DNA from 4 places in the Paenibacillus sp. LK1 genome. Region 2 is predicted to be linked to each of the others. Evidence: riboswitches for the same ligand, from Rfam matches in the RefSeq annotation. Region 2 holds a riboswitch; each other region holds the start of a gene.
The links. A riboswitch is a leader RNA that binds a small molecule or an ion and turns the genes downstream of it on or off. The one in region 2 is predicted to bind thiamine pyrophosphate.

Region 1 (3,129 bases), on a different contig from region 2:
ATGTATCTTTTCGTTTACTTGCTGGAGAGCGTGTTGGCCTTGTTGGTGCAAATGGTGTAGGCAAGTCCACACTGATGAACATCCTTACCGGGAAATTGTTAAAGGACGAAGGGAAGGTTGAATGGACCCCCAAAGTTCGTTATGGATATCTGGATCAGCATACCAAGCTCACGCCTGGAAAAACGATTCGTGATGTGCTTAAGGATGCGTTCCTGCCCTTGCTTGAGTTGGAAAAAGAAATGATGTCCATCACGGATCAGATGGCAGACGCCGATCCGGACAAGCTCGAATTGTTGCTGGAAGAAATGGGTGACATTCAGGAGCAATTGGAGCAAGGTGATTTTTATCTGATTGATGTGAAAGTGGAAGAGATGGCAAATGGACTGGGCTTGTCCGCCATTGGGCTGGATCGTGACGTGGCCGCGCTTAGTGGTGGTCAACGTACGAAGGTATTGCTTGCCAAGCTCTTACTGGAGAAACCAACTGCACTTCTGCTAGATGAGCCGACGAACTATCTCGATGTGGAACACATCGAATGGCTGACGCGTTACCTGAAGGATTACCCGTATGCGTTTATTCTGATTTCGCATGATACGGAGTTTATGAATGAGGTCGTTAATGTTATTTATCATCTGGAATTTGCCAAGTTGACGCGTTATGCAGCGAACTATAACAAATTCCTTGAAATGGCCGACATGAATAAGGCGCAGCATATTGATGCTTATGAGAAACAGCAGGAGTTTATCAAGAAGCAGGAAGATTTCATTCAGCGGAACAAAGCCCGCGCTTCTACTTCCGGTCGTGCCAAGAGCCGTGAGAAGCAGCTCGGTAAGATTGAACGGATTGATCGTCCAGACGAAGCAGCTAAACCCACATTCAAATTCAAGGATGCCCGGGCGAGTAGTAAAACCGTCTTTGAGGGTATTGATTTTGAAATTGGATATTCATATGCATTATTGCCTAAAATGACGATGACGATTGAGCGTGGCGAGAAAATTGCCATTGTTGGATGTAACGGTGTAGGTAAATCCACATTGCTCAAGACTATTCTGGGGAAAATCCCACCTATCAGCGGTAAGACTTTCTTGGGTGATTATCTGGAAACAGCCTATTTCGAACAGGAAGTACGTGCAGGTAATATTACTCCAATCGAAGATGTGTGGAACGAATTTTCTCATTTGACACAGAATGAAGTCCGGGGGCATCTCGCACGTTGTGGATTGAAAAATGAGCATATCACCCGCCCGCTTAACGCGCTTAGTGGTGGTGAACAAGCCAAAGTTCGTCTGTGTAAACTTCTGATGCGTGAAAGTAACTGGATTTTGTTCGATGAGCCTACAAACCATTTGGATGTAACGGCTAAAGCAGAGTTGAAACGTGCCTTGCAAGAATTCAAGGGTACCGTACTGCTCGTATCCCATGAACCTGATTTTTATGAAGGTTGGGTTACCAAAACGTGGGATGTCGAAGCTTGGTCCGAAAAACAATAACGTAATAAATGGAAATGTACGGTGACAAAAAAAGGTGTCTATGGTAACATAGGCTACAGCTTCATATGAACACTAGGGGGGCCGCACGATGCGGCTGAGATGGAAGAATGCGATTCCGGACCCTTCGTACCTGATCTGGATCATACCAGCGTAGGGAAGTGGCGCGTTTCAACTAATGACAAAGAGCTTTATCGATGACTTTGCGATATTGCCTGCAAGATAAATCATGCAACTCTATGTAACAGCGTTGCGACTATGGATGATTTCTATAGTTGTTATGCGTTATGTATAAAGTAATTGCATTGAACAGTCATTCAGTTGATCCATGAATTCTAAATTCGTGGCCACTCCCCTACGGGAGTGGCTTTTTTGTTTTGTATTAGCTTAAATCATGCAAAAGGAGGGCGAACGGGACGGCAATCTTCCACGAACATGTAACTACAAGATCATTCGAACTGCATGTGGTTTCACCAAGTACAGGAGACATGGACTCTTTTCTGAATATTGCTAAGGATATATGGCGGCGGGTCGATTATATCCACATTCGGGAAAAAAAGCTTCCTCTTGAGCAACAGATGTATTGGGCGCAAAGTCTAAAAACAGAAGGTGTTCCATCTAGCCGAATCATTATAAATGGCTTAGATCAGCTGTACCAACATAACTCGCTTGGTGGTGTGCATTGGGGTCAATCAGTTATTCGTAGTTACGATAAGGATGAGTTAAAGAGAGACGATCGGCTCCGCGTAGGCATATCGGTTCATTCTCTGGAAGAAGCAAAAATTGCTGAAGAACGTGGAGCGGATTATCTTTTTTATGGGCACGTCTATGCTTCAAATAGTAAACCTAATTGCGAATCAAGAGGGCTTAGTGCGTTGGCTGAGGTATGCTCCAATGTTTCAATTCCGGTGATCGCGATTGGCGGGATTAGTCCTGAGAAAATTGCTGCCATTCGAACTGCTGGTGCCAGAGGAGCAGCTGTGATTTCAACGATTTGGTCGAACGATGAGCCGAAACTGGCCGCGGCTTCATTGCGACAGGCGATCGAGGATTCAGAGAGGTATGTTGAACCAGGGAGATGAGACCATGAGAGAGGAAGCAAGAAGTCGAAGCAGGAATCGTTCAGGCTATCATCCAGGAATAGTATCGGGAAGTAAAGTTGGAGCGGAAGTTCGAGGCAAGCTTCATGCAGAAACCATTATTGTAGGCGGAGGAGTTATCGGTTGTGCCATTGCATGTGAACTTGCTAGCCGAGGTCATGATGTTCTTCTGGTTGAGCGGGCGCGGATTGCTGGAGGAACTTCCTGTGCAGCTGCCGGGATGCTTGCTGCTGACAGTGAGGAATTCACTCATGCTGTAATGGCGAAGCTTGCACAGAAGAGCAGAGCTTTGCTTCATGAGCAGAAGGAACGAATCAGTTCGCTTAGCGGAGTGGAGATGGGGCTGCAACAGCATGGTTTTATTACTCCTTTTCGTTCATACAGTGAGGTCAGCAGTTACAAAAATAATCGATCGTCTACCTTATCTACAGAACATATTTGGTGGGATCGAGTCGCTGTCCAACAGGAAGCTTCATGGTTAAACAGGGATACGTATGGTGCATATTACAGACCTTCCGAGAGCGAGGTTCTTCCCGTCAATC
Region 2 (3,129 bases):
GAGCGGGGCAAGCGCAATGGTCGGTATATTTTGACTAAGAATAAGTAATGGATAGAGTGCAGATTTCAAAAATGGAATCAGATGCAGCACCATCGCAATCAGTAATCCCACAAGTGTACCTGCTGCAAACCCAATCAATGTCAGCTGGATTGTTGCCCATGCATGCATGCCAAGTCGCTCGGCCTGGGACGCTGCTTCATGGGCGATGTCTGAAGGCGCAGGCAGCATCCATTTCTCAATATGGAACAGGGAGACAGCTCCCTGCCATATTGCTATAAAGAGAATAACCGCCACAAAGGGCGGCCATACGCTTTTCCAATAGGCATGCATTAGCGATATTTCTCCGTCAGGGTGTCCATGCTGAAGCCGCTTGGGCTATGGGCGATCTTGATCTGTGAGATGATGCTTGGGCTGCCAGCTTGCACGAGAACTTCGTGCATTTTGCGGACAACCTCGAGCAGTTCCTCCAGTTCTCCCTCCATCGTGGTATCCAGTGGATTAACCTGATATTTCAAGCCGGACTGCTGAATAACTTCAATGGCACGATCAACATAAGGATAGGAATTTTCGCCATTTGGCGTTTTGGGAATGACTTGAATGCTAAGTAGTGTGCTTGCCATGAGAGATCACGTTTCCTTTCGGGTTAAATTGCATGAGCTAAACCAGCTTTACACTTTACCACTCCGATTGCAGTACCCTCTTCCGATCACTGTTATCCCCGGATTTCTTTAATAATTTTTAACGGAGGAAATCCGGGGATAAAGGTGAGCGCTTCGCTTCTTCAGATGGGTTCTGCACTCTTCGTTCTGGTGTAAAAAAAAGTTAAACTTAAACCATTTTTATTGGGGTAAGAACTCGTTTGTATACGCTTTGGATACATCTACCTGCTCATCGAGCAGTTTTTTGCTAAACATCCAATCCGTGTAGTTCTGCCATACTTCCTGCTTCTGCTCACCCCAGCGTGGTGCGTCATCCTGGTATTTCGGACTCAGCCACTTCTGGCTTGCGAGTACAAGATCCTTATCCAGATCCGGTACGGCCTTGATCAGAATGTTGGCAGCGTCTTCGGGATGTTCAATCGCGTATTGATATCCCTCGGAAGTCGCTTTCAGGAACGCTTTAACCAGCTCGGGATCGTTCTGAATCGTCTTTTCATTGGTAACGAGTACAGGTGTGTAGTAGTCCAGTGCTTCGGAATAATCTTTTACATACAGCATGTCGATCGGTTCGCCGCGCAGTTCGGCTTCGATACCCGTCCATGCGTAGAAAATCCATGCAAAGTCGATATCGCGTTTCACAGCGGTGAAGAAGTCTGCATCGCCCATGCTAATATTTTTTACTTTGGATACATCGGCGCCTTCGCCTTCCATAATGGATTGCATCACAGCTTCTTCCACTGGAGAGCCCCAGCCACCATAGGTTTTACCTTCAAAATCTTTGGGAGATTTGATGTTCCGATCCGCCGGAGCGGCAAATCCGGACGTGTTATGCTGAATGACTGCAGCGATAGACACGAGCGGTACGCCCTGTGTGCGGGCCTGGGTTACACTCTCCTGATAACTTACGCCAAAAGGCACTTCGTTCGAAGCTACCATCGTATCCGCGCCTCCAGCACCTGGCTGTACAATCTCGACATTTAAGCCTTCGGCTTTGTAAAAACCTTGATCTACGGCCGCATACAGGCCGGTATGATTTGTATTTGGTGTCCAGTCCAGCACCACTTTAACGTCCTTGAGGGCTGCGTTGTCACCTTCATTGCTGTTTTCGGTGTTGCTGTTGCCATTTTCTCCTGAAGGTGCAGCTTCTTTGCCGCCACATGCGGCCACAGCCACTAGTAGGACGCACAAGAGCATTAGGCCCATCATTTTACGCCATCTCATCTTCATTTCTCTCCTTCATGTTGTCCGGCCAGTGGCGCGGGGTACTCCTTGGCTTCATATCCAAGCTTCTTGCATAAATCGACAGATTTATACCAGCTATGATCCGGATGACGTCACTTTTTTTAGCTCTCTGGCTATATAAAAGAACATTAAAAAAGCGCCCCGTTAATCCGGGACGCGTGCAGGCGTTAGAGATGTGGCACTCAGCAAAGAGGCTGGGCCAATTCGATATACTCCGATTCCTACGCTGGCATGATCCAGATCAGGTCTAAGGGTCAGTATCTTGGTGGGATACACTCTCAGCCGGCCTATTCCGACTCCCCTGGGAAACTATGAAGTTACGGGCATTACTAGGTGTAATTATAGGCCAGAGGCCCATGCATGTCCAGTCAGGAACTGGATAGGGGCACGTATGAATGAATCAAAAAGGCCATTATACATGCGTATAACGGCCTCTCTAGATGTGTGGTTTTTAACAATTATCTTGGCGAATCATATAAGGAAATCTGACTGAGTGCAAAAGCATCGGATTTCGGGTCATAGCCTACCTGTTTCTGAGTGGTTTCCAGATTTAATCGTTTAAATCGATTATTCGAGATCCCATGCAGTATGGTGAAGGGCTCCAGATCTGTAGCTGTAATTGTTTTGAACATCAAATCACACAAGTCAGCCGGACTAATATACGCGCTCATATCCCTTGCCTCCAGCGCGGGTCCATCTGGTTGAAAATCATCATATGCACCTATACGTACTGCTACACTTTGTAAGCCTTCGGTATACGCAAAATAGGAAGCGAGCGATTCACCAAAACATTTGCTAACTCCGTACAAATTCCGTGGGCGTGTCGGCATGTCCGGATAGACTTGAGCATCAATGGGATACCCCTCGATCGTCTGTGCACTGCTTGCCAGAATGACTCTCCGCACACCTTGGTCCTTAGCTGCACGGAATACATTAAATGTACCCTTGATATTAATATCCAACAACGATTCATAGAATCCGGCATGCGGGGAAGGATCTCCCGCCAGATGTACAACCACATCCATGCCTTCGCAAGCGTGCTGACAGGCTTCGGGATCTGTCACATCCAGTGTCATGATCTCATGGCTTGTCCCTTGATACGTATGTAGTCTGTTGATATTCAAATCCGTTAGTCGAAGGTGAAATGCTTCTGACAAGTGTTGGGACAAGTCACTTCCAATTTTTCCGGCTGCGCCGGTAATTAAAATGTTCATAAATCAGCTCCAAT
Region 3 (3,129 bases), on a different contig from region 2:
TCTACCAGTAAGTCAAAATCGGATGCATAGCTTTGGCTCTCCAAATCTTTGCGAATCATCATATCTTCCTGTACACGCTGCTCCAGAATAGCAAGAATACAATCATCCTTGGAACCAAAGAATTTATAAAATGTTCCTTTGGACACACCTGACTCGTCTAGGATCATCTGTATAGAGGTGTTGGTTACTCCATGTTTCTCAAAGAGCACAAGTGCTGAGTCCAATAACATTTGTTTCCGTTTATTCATAAGTTCCCCCTGGATGATTTAGGTGGTTCACGTTACGGTATTCAACAATCTACTGCAAATCCACTGCAAACATCACATGTTCCTTCCAACTTCCCTTGATTTTAATATTCTGGCGGTCCGTTTCCTGGAAGCCCGCTTTACGCAACACTCGAATTGATCCGGCATTGTCGGGAAGTGCACCTGCCTCCACTCGTTTTATTCCCGCTTCATTCATAGCAAAATCCAGTGCTAGCCGAAGGGCATCGCTCATGTATCCCTTGCCATTCTGCACTTGATCTAGCACATAACCAACAATCCATTTGGCTGTGGAATCCAGTTCAAGTTCGAACAGAGAAATCTCTCCAATGAGCTCATGTGTATTGTTCAGGAAGATTCCAAAAGAGTAACGTTTCCCTTCTTCCCTGGCCTTGTTCCAACCTTCGAGAAGTGCAACTTGACCCTCCAGTGTATAAAACGTCTCCGATCGTTCACTTGCCGATATCTCTTCGAAAACAGCCCGGTTACGGAACTGCAAATCCAGCAATGTCGGCGCGTCCTCCACGTTCAAAAATCGCAAATAGATACGTTCCTCACGATTGTCCATCTGTATGTTCATCCTTATCTCTGGTTGTAGTAGATTGCATTCATCACAAGTACGAGAGTTGCCGTTTATACGACATATCCCAGAACAGATATTCAAATTCAACACTTCTTCTGAATATGTCTTCTATGGCCTCCAGCTCCAGCTCGGTTTTATGTTCACATAATGCATCCAGTGTATCATAGAACCATTCAAATGAGTCGCGGAAATCATCACTTGCATAATTTTCGATCCAGGTCTGATAGAAATTGCCCTCTAATGAATCTCGATATTGTTCTTTTAATCTTGTAGCATAGTCGTAATACGTCCACGCACAAGGGAAAATGACGGCGATGATTTCGGCAACCCCACCTGTTTGTGCAACACTCATCATATTCGACGTATACGCCTTGTTGTATAGAGAGGGTTTGACAGCATGATTTTCATCCAGCGCAATCCCAAATTCATTCATATACTTTCGATGCAAATCCATTTCTTCGTACAGAATAGCGTGTTGAATCACCGTAAAGTTCGTCATCAATTTTTCATCTGTCGCCTTCACCGCACCCATGGCAAAAATCTTCGCATATTCAATCAGATATGTATAGTCCTGAAGAAGATAAAACTTAAACGCTTCCCGATCCAGTGTGCCTTTCCCCATTTCGTGTAAAAAAGGATGGTTGTATCCATCTTCCCATACGGTTCTGGACTTATCTTTTAACGTTCTTGAAAATGACATGATCATTTCTCCTTTTATTAAAATTATAATGTCCCCGCTTCACATCCAGCTATCGCGTTCTGTCCTCTAAAATGCAGACCAAAAAGCCCTTGTCCTATTTTCGGCAAGGGCAAAATAACATGAGTACATGTTATTTGCTCCCTACGTCAGTATTAACTAACAGGTTCAAAGGGTCAGGTTTTAACCTTCTCAACTGCGAACAGTCCCCCTGCAAATAGCTCAGGCTTATTACAACATGTGTTTTTCCAAATGTCAATCCATTCCTATTAATCTTCAAGTTCCCCTAAATCTTCTTGCAAGTCTTTAAGTCGGGTCCGGATATCTTTAATCATACCTTGCAATTTGTTTAACTCATCGACCCATTTTTTCTCATTAGAGACGTCCGTTGCTGAAGTTGAATGATACCCGGGAGACGTTCTTAACTGATCTAAATCCGATTCGTATGCCCGCCGCTTTTCCTCAGCTTTTGCCAATTCCTCCTCTGCGATGGCAATCTGATGCTCCAGATAGATGATGTCTGAGGAGTAGCCGTGAGTTAAGCGCTGTGAATACGTCATAGTTCACCTCAATTCTGATCATTCATTGCTTTTCCAAGGTCATATGGCTGAATATCGATATCCAAATCCATACCCAAAGCCAATTTGGCCAGTTGACTGCCAATAAAAGGCCCCATCGTTAGCCCAGACGCTCCAAGCCCGTTAGCTGCGATCAAGCCATTCCAACCTGGAACAGCACCCATTACCGGAAGAAAACCTGGAGTAAATGGACGAAAACCTACTCTTACTTCCTGAAACGTGCTATCAGCTAAACCGGGAGCCAGTTCCAATCCTTTATTCAAAATTTCCTGCATTCCGCCTGCGGTTACTCTTGTATCGTATCCTTCAATATCATTTTCGTGAGTCGCTCCGATCACAATCTTCTGTTGATCAAAGGCTAACAGATATTGATCCGAAGGAGGCATGACTACAGGCCAGTTCTCAGTGTCCTTTCGATCGTGAACCTGCAAGTGCATAATTTGCGCCTTCTGATAATGAACCTTAAAATCAATGCCCAAGGGCTTCAACAGTTCATTAGCCCAAGCGCCGGCACACACGATAACCTCGTCAGCCGATATGACTTTACCGTCCACAACCACTCCAGTCACTCGGTCCGATTCATATTGAAGTGTCGCGTCCCCATGAATCAGGACCGCTCCATTTCGTTGAGCCGATCGGATTAAGGCATCACGAAGCGCACGTCCATCGATACGCGCAGCACCACTGATGTAGACGGACTGAAAGCTCTCCTCCAGAAGAGGAAAACGCTCATGAGTTTCTTTTGCATCTAGACGGGTAATATCGGCAATCTCCGGTGCATCTTCTTTACGAAGGTGTGCCCTCTCCTGCATCTTGTTGATTTTGTCCACATCCGTATGAATACTAAGAGCACCCACTTGAGCGTAACCCGTTTCTGTTTCCCCTTCACTCTTGAGTTCTTCAATCAAGCCGGGATAAAAACGTGCACCCGCTTTGGCAAGCTGATACCAATCCTGATTACGGCGCTGAGATAACCAGGGACAGATGATCCCGGCAGCAGCATCCGTA
Region 4 (3,129 bases), on a different contig from region 2:
CCGTTCCCTCTCCACCTGTTAAAGACTTGTTAAATCGAATTCCGGCTTATACGCCTGCCAAATCCATGGAACAGATCCGGAGGGAGTTGGGACTGGAAAGTGTAGATCGACTTGCAGCGAACGAAAATCCGTTTGGTTCTTCTCCCCTGGCAGCAGAAGCGGTCAGATCGCTGGGTTCCGATCTTTTGGCTCAATACCCCGACGGTTCCAGCCAACTGCTCCGTGACAAACTTGCGGAACGTCTAGGTGTGCGTACCTCCCAACTGGTATTTGGCAGTGGATCATTCGAGCTCCTAACCCTTACCGCCCAAGCCTATCTTAATCCCGGCGAGGAATCACTCATTCCGGTGCCCTCCTTTAACTGGTATAAGGGCGCTACGCTGCTGGCAGGCGGGGTTATTCATGAAGTGCCTTTGGTCAACCATTCGCTGGACCTGGAGCAATTCCGGCACCGGATTAATGCTTCTACCCGAATCATCTGGCTGTGCAATCCGAATAATCCAACCGGAACCATTTTCACGGCAGATGCCCTGCTTGGTTTACTCGAACATGTTCCCTCCCATGTCGTGGTTGTCCTGGACGAAGCGTATTATGAATTCGCGGAAAGTGAAGATTATCCTGATACGGTTAAGCTGCTGGAGCAGTACAATAATCTGATTATTTTACGGACCTTCTCCAAAATATATGGACTTGCCGGCCTACGAATCGGATATGGCATCGGGAATGAAAGCATCATTGAAGGCATTAACCGGGTCAAGCTGCCTATCAGTCTGACAGCCACATCCCAAGCCGCTGCTTCGGCCAGCCTGGATGATCATGAATTTGTTTCTCATTGCCTGCACTACAATCGTCAGGGACGGGAAACGTTAATGCAGTCCTTTGATCATTGGAACTTACCCTACATCCCTTCCGAAACAAATTTCATTATGGTGGATCTGTTGCAGGATAGTGGCCCGATTACCCAAGAATTGTTGAACAGAGGCATCTCTGTTCGCGGCGGTGCCGAATTCGGTATGCCTACCTGGCTTCGGATTACGATTGGCACACCTGAGCAGATTGCCCGGCTGATCGGTGAGCTTGATTCACTGTTACATTCCAACGATTAGAATCCTAGGTTACTTTCCTAACTCACATTACGCACACTTCTTTTAAGCCGCCCTCTTTACATTCCACTTGCATGTGATATATGCTGAACACACAACTGCATATCTTGAACATTGCACTAGGGGAGCCTTGCGGCTGAGACGAATCGAACGATTCGGACCCTTTGAACCTGATCTGGATCATACCAGCGGAGGGAAGTGGAGCGGCCTCTCAGTAAGCGGATTTTTTCATGTTGATGATGAAATTTAATGTGAATTGACTTACAGACCCACTCATTTCTCCGGAAATGGGTGGGTCTTTTTCGCGTTCTGCGGGCAGATCAGAAGGTGTAATTAAAGATCCCGCGGTTTGAGGTTGAATTTTGAATAACAAGGGGGACGGAACGAGATGGATAACGATATAACCCTTCACAACATGAGCTACGCTTTCCCGGGAAAAAGGGATTCCCCAGTGCTCTCCAATGTGTCGATGCGTGTAGCCAAAGGAGAATTCGTTTCGCTCATCGGTTCCAGCGGCTCCGGTAAAAGTACCCTCTTCAAGCTGCTGGCAGGCTTGCTTGAGCCAACACACGGAACCATTGACATTCCTTGGGTTCAAGAAGGAAAGCGACTGGGGCAGGTGGCCTACATGCCACAAAAGGACCTCCTGTTATCCTGGAGAACCGTCCTGGAGAATTGCATGCTCCCCGCTGAACTTGCTCCAGGTCGGCAGGATAAGGTAAGGATTCGAGCGGACATTCTGGCCGGTCTCGACCGATTTGGCTTATCCGGTCACGCGCATGCTTACCCGGACGAGCTGTCAGGTGGCATGCGCCAGCGTGTCGCGCTGCTTCGTACTTTGCTGACAGGTGGCCAACTCATGCTCCTGGATGAACCATTCGGCGCACTCGATGCCATGACCAAACGTGAGATGCATCGGTGGCTGCTGGAGCTCTGGGAGGGCCTGGGCAAAACCGTGTTGTTCATCACACATGACATTGAAGAAGCCCTGCTGCTCAGTGATCGGATTATCCTGTTAACTCCGGTGGGCCAAGGCCAACAGCTGCAGGATCTGACGGTACCTTTGCCACGTCCAAGACATTCGGACATGATCTACGAACCGGCTCTCGTTCAGATGAGACGACTACTGGAGGAACAATTGCATGCGAGACGGTAACTTGAGAGATAGCATGAAGCATAGCGTAAGAGGTTGGCTTGCCCGTTATGGTCTGTTTCTTTTGCTCATGATCTTGCTGCTTGCTCTCTGGGAGTGGATTGTGTGTATGGGATGGGTGCCTTCCTTCATCATTCCAGCCCCGACGGCGATTGTCCGTTCGCTGTATGAACATCACCACCTTCTGCTGGCTACACATCTGCCCGCTACCTTGATGGAGGTTATCGTTGGTTTTGGCTTGTCCATTGGTGCCGGGACTGCACTTGCAACGGGTATGCATATGAATCGGTCGATTGAAAAAGCGTTATATCCCTTCATCGTGATCAGTCAGACGATCCCGCTGATTGCCCTTTCCCCCGTCTTCATCCTGTGGTTTGGCTACACGCTGTGGAGTAAAGTGGCGGTGGTGTTCCTGATCGCATTTTTCCCGATTGTAGTGAGCACCTACGATGGCTTGCGCCAGGGTGATCCGGAGCAGCGTGAACTGCTGCTGACGATGGGGGCCACCAAGTGGGATATTTTTCGCAAACTCCAGATTCCACTTGCCCTTCCCTCCTTCTTTTCGGGACTGAAAATGTCTGTGGTGTATTGTGTGGTCGGTGCAACGATCGGTGAATGGCTCGGTGGAAGCAAGGGGCTTGGCTACTTCAGCCGCAGAATGTCGAGCAATATGAACACGGATGCGATGTTCGCCGCCATTATGCTATTATCCCTACTTGGTATCGCCCTGTTTGTACTCATTGCATGGATGGAGAGAAGATTTGGTACACCACGTCATGCAGGTAGAAGAAAAGCTGGATAACTTTCGGATTTCAAAACAAAAAACAAAAGAAACGAGGAACTTTACGTTATGAATAAAAAGCATATCTATTC

Region 1: another riboswitch for thiamine pyrophosphate. It lies ahead of CS562_RS13515 (thiamine phosphate synthase); the one in region 2 lies ahead of CS562_RS26335 (ABC transporter substrate-binding protein).
Region 3: another riboswitch for thiamine pyrophosphate. It lies ahead of tenA (thiaminase II); the one in region 2 lies ahead of CS562_RS26335 (ABC transporter substrate-binding protein).
Region 4: another riboswitch for thiamine pyrophosphate. It lies ahead of CS562_RS09920 (ABC transporter ATP-binding protein); the one in region 2 lies ahead of CS562_RS26335 (ABC transporter substrate-binding protein).

Annotation. Positions count from the first base shown of each region.
Region 1 covers NZ_PEII01000005.1:286,356-289,484, reverse strand. Annotated here, with positions in the region: gene CS562_RS13520 (ABC-F family ATP-binding cassette domain-containing protein) at 1-1,490, shown strand, start outside; TPP riboswitch at 1,555-1,664, shown strand; gene CS562_RS13515 (thiamine phosphate synthase) at 1,952-2,569, shown strand; gene thiO (glycine oxidase ThiO) at 2,574-3,129, shown strand, end outside.
Region 2 covers NZ_PEII01000014.1:86,584-89,712, reverse strand. Annotated here, with positions in the region: gene CS562_RS26345 (ABC transporter permease) at 1-330, opposite strand, end outside; gene CS562_RS26340 (MTH1187 family thiamine-binding protein) at 330-620, opposite strand; gene CS562_RS26335 (ABC transporter substrate-binding protein) at 840-1,880, opposite strand; TPP riboswitch at 2,102-2,214, opposite strand; gene CS562_RS26330 (NAD-dependent epimerase/dehydratase family protein) at 2,360-3,115, opposite strand.
Region 3 covers NZ_PEII01000002.1:551,513-554,641, forward strand. Annotated here, with positions in the region: gene CS562_RS06140 (TetR/AcrR family transcriptional regulator) at 1-248, opposite strand, end outside; gene CS562_RS06145 (GNAT family N-acetyltransferase) at 298-831, opposite strand; gene tenA (thiaminase II) at 875-1,546, opposite strand; TPP riboswitch at 1,668-1,766, opposite strand; gene CS562_RS06155 (hypothetical protein) at 1,813-2,103, opposite strand; gene CS562_RS06160 (NAD(P)/FAD-dependent oxidoreductase) at 2,112-3,129, opposite strand, start outside.
Region 4 covers NZ_PEII01000004.1:7,615-10,743, reverse strand. Annotated here, with positions in the region: gene hisC (histidinol-phosphate transaminase) at 1-1,106, shown strand, start outside; TPP riboswitch at 1,215-1,317, shown strand; gene CS562_RS09920 (ABC transporter ATP-binding protein) at 1,492-2,259, shown strand; gene CS562_RS09915 (ABC transporter permease) at 2,246-3,058, shown strand; gene CS562_RS09910 (ABC transporter substrate-binding protein) at 3,107-3,129, shown strand, end outside.